DNA from 4 places in the Thioalkalivibrio sp. ALE20 genome. Region 4 is predicted to be linked to each of the others. Evidence: predicted binding sites of a transcription regulator. Region 4 holds the regulator's gene; each other region holds the start of a gene.
The links. Region 4 encodes sigma-54, which starts transcription at its own class of promoters, with help from an activator protein. Its sites were predicted from a motif close to TGGCANGNTNCNTGCTT; they were not measured.
Positions count from the first base shown of each region.

Region 1: a site for sigma-54 is predicted at 777-793, ahead of F790_RS0109660 (HupE/UreJ family protein). Genes of this name have one in related genera too.
Region 2: a site for sigma-54 is predicted at 963-979, ahead of F790_RS0100800 (nitrate regulatory protein). Genes of this name have one in related genera too.
Region 3: a site for sigma-54 is predicted at 1,108-1,124, ahead of urtA (urea ABC transporter substrate-binding protein). Genes of this name have one in related genera too.

Region 1 is NZ_KB906476.1:45,636-47,806, forward strand. It holds gene speE (polyamine aminopropyltransferase) at 1-512, shown strand, start outside; gene F790_RS0109660 (HupE/UreJ family protein) at 853-1,452, shown strand; gene F790_RS0109665 (urease accessory protein UreD) at 1,463-2,171, shown strand, end outside.
Region 2 is NZ_KB906471.1:164,718-166,888, forward strand. It holds gene F790_RS0100800 (nitrate regulatory protein) at 1-929, opposite strand, end outside; gene F790_RS0100805 (DsrE family protein) at 1,057-1,413, opposite strand; gene F790_RS0100810 (hypothetical protein) at 1,504-1,746, opposite strand; gene F790_RS0100815 (TMEM165/GDT1 family protein) at 2,050-2,171, shown strand, end outside.
Region 3 is NZ_KB906476.1:51,238-53,408, reverse strand. It holds gene urtA (urea ABC transporter substrate-binding protein) at 1-1,025, opposite strand, end outside; gene ureG (urease accessory protein UreG) at 1,271-1,900, opposite strand; gene F790_RS0109690 (urease accessory protein UreF) at 1,922-2,171, opposite strand, start outside.
Region 4 is NZ_KB906472.1:389,035-391,205, forward strand. It holds gene F790_RS0105260 (PTS sugar transporter subunit IIA) at 1-208, opposite strand, end outside; gene hpf (ribosome hibernation-promoting factor, HPF/YfiA family) at 213-551, opposite strand; gene F790_RS0105270 (RNA polymerase factor sigma-54) at 555-2,075, opposite strand; gene lptB (LPS export ABC transporter ATP-binding protein) at 2,160-2,171, opposite strand, start outside.

The DNA.
Region 1 (2,171 bases), on a different contig from region 4:
CCCGCCTGTCCGAGCAGTACTTCCCCGAGCTGTGCGACGCCAACGACGACCCGCGCGCCGAACTCCTGTTCGACGACGGCATCCAGTACATCAAGGACGCGGAACCGGGCTCCATCGACGTGATCATCGTCGACTCCACCGACCCGGTCGGCCCGGCCGAAGGCCTGTTCTCCGCGGATTTCTACCGCGACTGCGTAAAGGCGCTGGGCTCCGATGGCCTGCTGGTGCAGCAGAGCGAATCCCCGCTGCTGCACACCGACAGCATCCTGCGGCCGATGCATGACAGCCTGCGCATGACCGGCTTCATCGACGCCCTCACCATGCATTTCCCGCAGCCCACCTACCCCTCCGGCTGGTGGACCTGCACCATCGCCTCCAAGGACGCCCCGGTCGCCTTCCTGCGCGAGGAAGCCGCCGAGGAGATCCCGTTCGTCACGCACTACTACAACGCGGCCATCCACCGCGCCGCCGGCGCCACCCCGGAATTCTTCCGCCGCAAGCTGTTCGCCTGATCCGGCCGCGCCGGTCCGCCACCCCGGCGCCGGGCCGGCGCGGGGTGGCGGCTTCAGCCGGGAGTAACGCCTCTGCATGCCTTCCGGCATCCGCCCGGCATCAGCAGACACCGCCTCGAAACCTCCCGCGCTCGCACACTCTCAGGGCAGCCTGATCCATCTTGATGCAACCCCGAGACGGGCTGCACCACGACGGAACATTCGCTGCGCGGATCGCCCCCCCGTAACCCGCCTCCACGCTCCACAATCCCTCCCGGGAAGCCATGGCATGGCTCCTGCTTGCACGGGTTACGGCCGGCGCATTCCTGCGCGCCGCACCGAGATTCCAGCGAGGAGAACCATGCTGCATCGACGCTGCATCGCATTCGTTGTTCTGTTTCTTGCGCCCGTGATGGCGCTGGCCCATCCCCACCACGGGCACCACGTCCACGAACAAGCGGGCTTCGCTGCGGGTTTTCTGCACCCGTTCACCGGCCTCGATCACCTGCTGGTCCTGCTCGGAATCGGGTTCTGGATGGCCCGCTCACAGCGAATCCCGGGCACTCTGATCTCCGGCACGGCGGTACTGGCCACTCTGGCTCTCGCCTTCGCCGTGGGGGTGGCGCAAGGACCACTGCCGACCGTCGAATTCGGCATCCTCGCCTCGCTGTTGCTGACCGGCGTGCTGGTCTTTCTCGGCACGCGTCTCCCGCTGGTGGTGACCGCCGCGATCGCGGCCGGCTTCGCCGCGCTGCACGGCTTCGCCCACGGTGCCGAAATGGCGGCCGACCTGTCCGCACTGAGATTCGCCGCCGGTTTCCTGCTGGCCAGCGCCCTGCTGCTGACCGCCGGCGCACTGGCCGCCTCCCGGATACGCGATACGGCTCTCGATCGCCCGGTGGGACAGGCAGCCGGAGGGGCCATGGTCGCCGCCAGCGTCTATCTGTTGCTGGTGGTCTAGCGGCGTGGACATGACCCCCGTGGAACTGGCTGGCGCTACAGAGACCGTCCCGGAGACCCGGGACGGATGGCTCGGGCGCCTGGAGCTGAGCTTCGCCTCGCGTGGCGGACGGACCCGGCTGGCCCGCCGCCGTCACGAGGGCCCGCTGCTGGTGCAGCGAAGCTTCTTCCCCGAAGGCGATGTCTGCCACTGCTACGTGATCCATCCCCCCGGGGGCGTCGCCGGCGGCGATCGCCTGCAGCTGGAAGCGGAGCTGGACGCCGGCAGCCGGGCGCTGCTGACCACCCCTGCCGCGGCCAAGTTCTACCGGACGCAGGCAGCCAGCGCCCGCCAGGAACAAAGCTTCACGGTGGGGCCCGACGCGAGCCTGGAGTTCCTGCCGACGGAAACCATCCTGCACGGTCGCTCCCGCGTGATGCTGCACAACCACTTCCGCCTGGGACCCGGCGCCCGCCTGTGCACCTGGGATGTCCTGTGCCTGGGACGCCCGGCGCATGGCGACCACTACGAGGGCGGAGTGTGCACCCAGGATCTGTGGATCGAGCGCGACGGCCGACCGCTGGTACATGACCGCCTTGATCTGGCCCACGGCGATCCGCTGCTGAGCCGCCCCTGGGGCCTCGACGGCTTCCCCGTGGTGGGCCAGCTGGTGGCCACCCCGGCCCCCGAGGGACTCGAACCGGCACTGCGCGAGCATCTCGGAACGCCCGACGCCCTGC
Region 2 (2,171 bases), on a different contig from region 4:
ACCCGGTCACGCACCGCGCCGAGGTCCGCGCGATCCGCCGTGATGCGTGCCGAGCAGCACTCGTTCAGGTGCATCTCCAGCAGATCCTCGATCTCCTTCATCGCGTCGATGCGCGCGGTGGTACAGGCAAACCATTCCTCGGCCCGGGCGGGGTCGTGGTGCCCTGAGGCCTCGGTACAGGCCCGGCGGCGCAGACGCTCGATGTCGGCGGCGAAGGCCGCCGTCTGCAGCTCGCGCCAGGCGGCACAGGCCGCCGGTGCCGCGAACTCGGAGAAGATGCGGAACGCCCGTTCCTGGGCATCGATCCGATGGACCAGCGCCTGGCGCAGTTCGGGCTCGAAGTTCGCGGCGCCAAACCCGGCGGCCCCGATCGCGCGCTCCTGCCCTGCCAGTTCCTTGCCCTGCATGAAGTTCAGCAGGGCCACCAGGGCCCGCGAGACCTCGGGATCGGTCGCCGAATCCGCAGCCTCGAACACCAGGGCCATCAGGGCGCGAATCAGCTCGCTGAAGCCGCGGGTCGAGTCCATCGGGCTCAGGGTCAGCTCCAGGACCTCCTCGCGCAGGCTGCCCAGGCCGGACAGGCCATGCAGCGCCAGCGCCATGCGCCCCAGCAGCCGACTGCGGCCATGGGCGCAGGCGTCCGGGGCCAGCCAGCCATCCAGGTGCTCGCGGAACGCGGCCGCGGCGGCGTCCGATTCGGCCCGGTACTGCTCCAGTTCGCGGGTATAGCGCTGGCCGCCGGACCCGATCCAGAGGCTGGAGGCCCCGCGCTCGCGCTGCAGGGCATGCACCAGCGCGCGGATGCGCCCGACCAGCTGCACCGCCTCCAGCAGGCGCTCCAGGCTCACCACCTCGCACTTGCGCGAGGCGACCAGGAAATCGCCAATGGACTCTTCGAGGGAAAAATTCGGGGATGTGTTCTGGGTCATGCTCGTCGTCCGTGAATCACTCCCGGAACAAACAAGCATGCGATGTGCCAGTTCGACCGACTGACAGCGGGGGTACAAACAAAAACGGGCGGGGCATCACGCCCCGCCCGCGGAACGGCACGGCCGATCAGAAGCTCATGGAGCGGTCGAACTCGGCGACGGCCTGGACGTAGTGGCCCATGCCGGCCATCTCGGCGTTCGGCAGGAAGTTGTGCTCGCCGACGTCGCGACCCTTGGCGCAGGCCTCGCAGGCCCAGAACGGAACGCCTTCACTCACCAGCGAATCCACGATGTCCTTCATTGCCGGCATGTTATGGCCGACGATCTTGTCGTACACGTTGCGGTTGGCGATGTTCACGGCCTCGCCCTGCAGCCAGACGGTCACGTCGTGGCCCTGCTGCTTGGCCACATTGGCGGCAATCATGCCAAGCGTGGCGCGGGTCGGGTCGTCGGTACCGGCGGTGACGGCAACAATAAAGCGCATGGGAGTCTCCCGGGGTTGAAAAGGTGCGAAATCGGTAGCGGCCGGCAAGCGGCGCGTCGATTTCCCACAAGCCAGGGAGAAACAATCGGCTCAGGGGGCGCCCTTCGTGGTGAGACTGTTGCGATAGAGCTTGAACGCCATCAACAGCCAGGGCACGGCATGGACGACCAGGTCGAGCACATCGAGTGGCCGGGTAAGTTCCCCGGCAAACAGCCAGCGCAGTTTCTCCGCGACATGCGGCTCGGGGATCCAGGGGGCCAGGCCGACGGTCGCAACCAGCAGTGCGAACAGCCAAAGGGGGGCCCGATCGACCCAGTAAAGGAAGCGTTTCATCGCGCGCATGCTACCCAAGCCCCGGCGGCGGCGCAGCCCGGAGCCGCGATCGTCCTTGCCCGCGCGGACCGGGATGACTAGAGTCCTGCCAGCTTCAGGGGAGTAGCGACCCGGGTGGCCTTGCCTCACCGGGGTCTGCATCAACAGATTCGATCCTCCGCCCGGAGGACCGTGGTGCAGACAGCCCCGCCGCCGATGCGGCACCGGGCCCCGCGAGACCTGTGGCATGGCGCCCCGATCCGTGGCCGGGTGGGTGGTGCGATGTCACGTGTCTTGCCCACCCACCCGGCCCGGAAGACCGTCATGGAAGCCCTGCTCGTCTCTACCGTCATCGTCGCCATCGCCGAGATGGGCGACAAGACCCAGCTCCTCGCCCTGCTCCTGATCTGCCGCTACCAGCAGACCTGGCCCATCATCTGGGGCAT
Region 3 (2,171 bases), on a different contig from region 4:
CCGATGTGCGTGGCCTCCATCGGATCATTGGTCACCCGGTCGGAACCACCGGACAGGCCTTCCTGTTCCACGTATTCCATCCACCGCTCGGTGAAGCGTTCGTTCTCCGGGGTCTCGATGGACATGAAGTAGTTCCAGGCGGCGAGGTGGCCCGCGAGGGGGTCGGTGTCCATGCCGCGGAGTTCTTCCTCGCCCACCGAGGTCGCCAGTACCGGAACGTCGATGGGGTCGATCCCCTGGTTCGCGAGCTCCTGATAGAACGCGACGTTGGAGTCGCCGTTGATGGTGTTGATCACCGCGGTGGGGCCATCCTGGGAGAAGCTGTCGATGTCGCTGACCAGGGTCTGGAAATCGGCATGTTCGAACGGGAAGTAGACCTCCTCGATGGCGTCGTCCGAAATCCCGTGGGCATTCAGATAGGCACGCACGATGCGGTTGGTGGTCCGCGGGAAGACGTAGTCAGTGCCGACCAGGAAGAAGCGCTCGGCGCCGCCGCCCTCGTCGCTCATCAGATATTCCACGCCGGGCAGGGTCTGCTGGTTCGGCGCGGCGCCGGTGTAAAAGATGTTGCGCGAGGACTCCTCGCCCTCGTACTGAACCGGGTAGAACATCAGCCCGTTGAGTTCCTCGAGGACCGGCAGGACCGCTTCACGGGACACTGATGTCCACGAGCCGAAGATGACGTCCACGTTCTCGCGCTCGATCATCTCACGGGCGTGTTCGGCGTAGGTGGGCCAGTCGGAGCCGGGGTCCATCACCACCGGTTCGAGTTCGCGGCCCAGCAGGCCGCCGTTTTCGTTGATGTCCTCGATGGTCATCAGGGCCACGTCCCGGAGGGACGTCTCGCTGATGGCCATCGTACCCGACAGCGAGTGGAGGATGCCCACCTTGATCGGATCTTCGTCGGCCTGTGCGGTTATGCCTCCGCCGGTTGCCAGGCCCAGGGCCAGTGCGACACCGGTGGCGGTGCGGGTGGCCCGGCGCGCGAGCGAAATTTGCGGGGGGTGGCTCGTGTTTGGATGCATCGACTGTCTCCGTTCTCCGCTAGGGATCGTTTCCAGGGAACAACCCGGCACTCCGTAATACCGGCGCCGGACATTCCCGGGGCAGCAAGCTGTGTGCCATGAACGGAAAACGGGGTCTTGCGCCCGGTGTCCGCAGTCATCTCCGGTCGGGAGGGGAGGGCGGACTGCATGCACATGGTGCATCTGTCTCGTGATGGGGCGGAGGTTGCCGCACGGGTGTGCATCGTCCGCCGGGCGGTCGCTGCTCAGGCCGATTCCCTGGCGGGGAGCATCCCATGCTCGATGATGAACCGGACGACTTCATCCAGGCCCTCGCCCGTGCGCATGTTCGTGAAGACAAACGGGCGCTCGCCGCGCATGCGCCGACTGTCGCGGTCCATGACCTCCAGCGATGCACCGACCCCCTCGGCGAGATCGATCTTGTTGATCACCAGCAGGTCGGAACGGGTCACGCCGGGCCCCCCTTTGCGCGGGATCTTGTCGCCCGCGCAGACGTCGATCACGTAGATCGTCAGATCGGACAGCTCCGGACTGAAGGTCGCGGACAGGTTGTCGCCGCCGCTCTCGACGAATACCACCTCGAGGCCGGGAAAACGGATGCCGAGGTCGGCCAGGGCCGACAGGTTCATCGAGGCATCCTCGCGGATCGCCGTGTGCGGGCATCCGCCGGTTTCCACCCCGACGATGCGTTCGGCCTCCAGCGCGTCGTGGCGGGTCAGGAACTCGGCATCCTCGCGGGTGTAGATGTCGTTGGTGACCACGGCGATGCTGTACGTCTCGCGCATGCGCTGACACAGGGCCTGGAGCAGGGCCGTCTTGCCGGAGCCGACCGGCCCGCCGATGCCGACGCGCAGGACTCGGGGATTCAGTGACATGGGTGCCTCCCGGGAATTTCGCTAACTGCGGAACAGGCGTGAATACTGGGTTTCGTGCAGGGCGCTGGCGATGGCGACACCGGGGGCCGTGCCGCCAATCGCCGCGTCGTCCCGCGCAAGCCCCTCCCGTGCAGCCCCGCCGATGGTCGAGGCCAGGCGGTGGAGCAGGCGCTGACCGGCGGTCTGCCCCAGCGGGACCAGCTTGATCGCGGCCGCGACCTGGTTCTCGCACCAGGACCAGAGAATCGCCTCGGCTCCTTCCTCGACCGGG
Region 4 (2,171 bases):
GGCCGTGCGGGATCGCCACGCCATGGCCGAGCCCGGTGGAGCCCAGTTTTTCGCGGGCCGACATGGCTTCGAACGCGGCACTGGCCGCCAGTCCGTCCGCGGCCCCGTCCACCAGCAGATCGGCGAGGGTTTCCAGCGCTCGTTTCTTGCTGGAGCAGTCGGTTTCCAGTCCGATGCGCTCCGGGGTGATGAGCTCGGCCGGATTCATCGGCTTACTCGGGTTGTTCGCGGTTGCGCTGGGCGCCCTCGGCGCGATGATGATCCTTGACCTTCTCCTTGTGCTTGATCAGCTGGCGGTCGACCTTGTCGATCAGGCCGTCGATGGCGGCGTACATGTCATCGTGGCTGGCCTCGGCGTGGATGTGGTTGCCGCTGACCTGCAGATTCGCTTCCGCCTTGTTGTGCAGCTTCTGCGTCTTCTCGTGGTTCAGCACCACGTGCACGTCGATCACCTTGTCGAAGTGGCGTTCCAGCTTCTGGAATTTCTCGTTGACGTAGTCGCGCAGGGCGTCGGTGATGTCGACGTGGTGTCCGGTGAGATTGATCTGCATGGGTCAGGCTCCTTTCGGTTTGCTTCCGGTCGGCATGGCGGCCATCTGGCGGCGCTCGCTGGAGGATGGCAGGTTCATGCCCTCCCGGTATTTGGCCACGGTACGCCGGGCCACGTTGATGCCCCGATCCGCCAGGATCTGGGCGAGGCGGGAATCGCTGAGCGGTTTGCCCGGCGTTTCCTCTTCGATGAGTTCGCGGATCATGGCACGAATCGCGGTCGCGGAGCATTCCCCGCCGTCACTGGTGCCCACGTGACTGGAGAAGAAATACTTGAATTCGAACACCCCGCGGGGGGTGTGCATGTATTTCTGCGTGGTCACCCGCGAGATCGTGGACTCGTGCATCTCCAGGGCTTCGGCGATGTCGCGCAGGATCAGCGGCTGCATCGCCACCTCGCCGTGTTCCAGGAACCCCTGCTGGCGTTCGACGATCGCGCGCGCCACGCGCAGCAGGGTGTCGTTGCGGCTGTGCAGGCTCTTGATGAACCATCGCGCCTCCTGCAGCTGATCGCGCATGAAGGCGCTGTCGCGGGCATCGGAGACCTGGCGGACCATGCCGGCGTAGAGGTCGTTGATGCGAATGCGCGGGGCGATCTCGGGATTCAGGTCGACCTGCCAGCCCCGGTCGGTATGACGCACGTAGACATCCGGGACCACGTATTCCGGCGGTGTCTCGCTGATCTGGGCGCCGGGGCGCGGGTTGAGCGTGCGGATCAGGTCCAGCGCCGCGGCCAGTTCGTCGCCATCGCGTACGCCGCTCTGGCGCTGCAGGGCCTTGTAGTCACGCCGGGCAAGGGCGTCCATGCCGTGTTCCAGAAGCGCGCGCGCCGCCTCGCGCGAGGGCGCGTCCGGCGCCAGCTCGCCCAGCTGGACCTCCAGGCACTCGCGCAGATCCAGCGAACCGACCCCCAGCGGGTCGCAGTGCTGCAACCAGTGGCGTACGGCCTCGACCTCGTCGGTGTCGACGGGGGGTTCTTCACTCCGGCTGATGGTCTCGGCCAGGGTCTCGACGTCGCCCTCGAGGTAGCCGTCGCCGTTGATGGTGTCGATCAGGGCGGCGCCGATGCGCTGGTCGCGCGGGGTCAGGTGCGACAGATGCAGCTGCCACAGCAGGTGATCCTGCAGCCCGCCGCCGTCGTCGTCCGAGGTGTTCTCCAGCGGGTCGCGGTCGTCCAGACCGCGCGGGCTGGCGCTGGCGTCGTAGATGTCTTCCCAGCGGCTGTCGGTCACCAGCTCGTCGGGGATGACGTCCTCCGAGCCGCCGGCATCCACCGTTTCGCCGGTGCCGGCGGTGTCGCTGCCGCTCTCGCCGTCGTCGGTGTTCGCGTCGCTGTCGGTGTCCCCCGCGTCGGCACCGAGTTCGTCATCCTCGGCCTGTTCCAGCATGGGATTGCTTTCCAGCGCCTGCTGGATCTCGGCCTGGAGCTCCAGCGTGGACAGCTGCAGCAGCCGGATGGCCTGCTGCAGCTGCGGCGTCATGGTCAGCGTCTGACCGAGCTGCAGATTCAGCCCGGGCTTCAGCATGAGTTGGGAAAGGCGTTGGTCACCATAAGTGAATAGTAATCCCTTGCTGCGGGCTTGTGCACCGCCCGGGTGCGGCGGTCGGTGTCACAGGCGGAA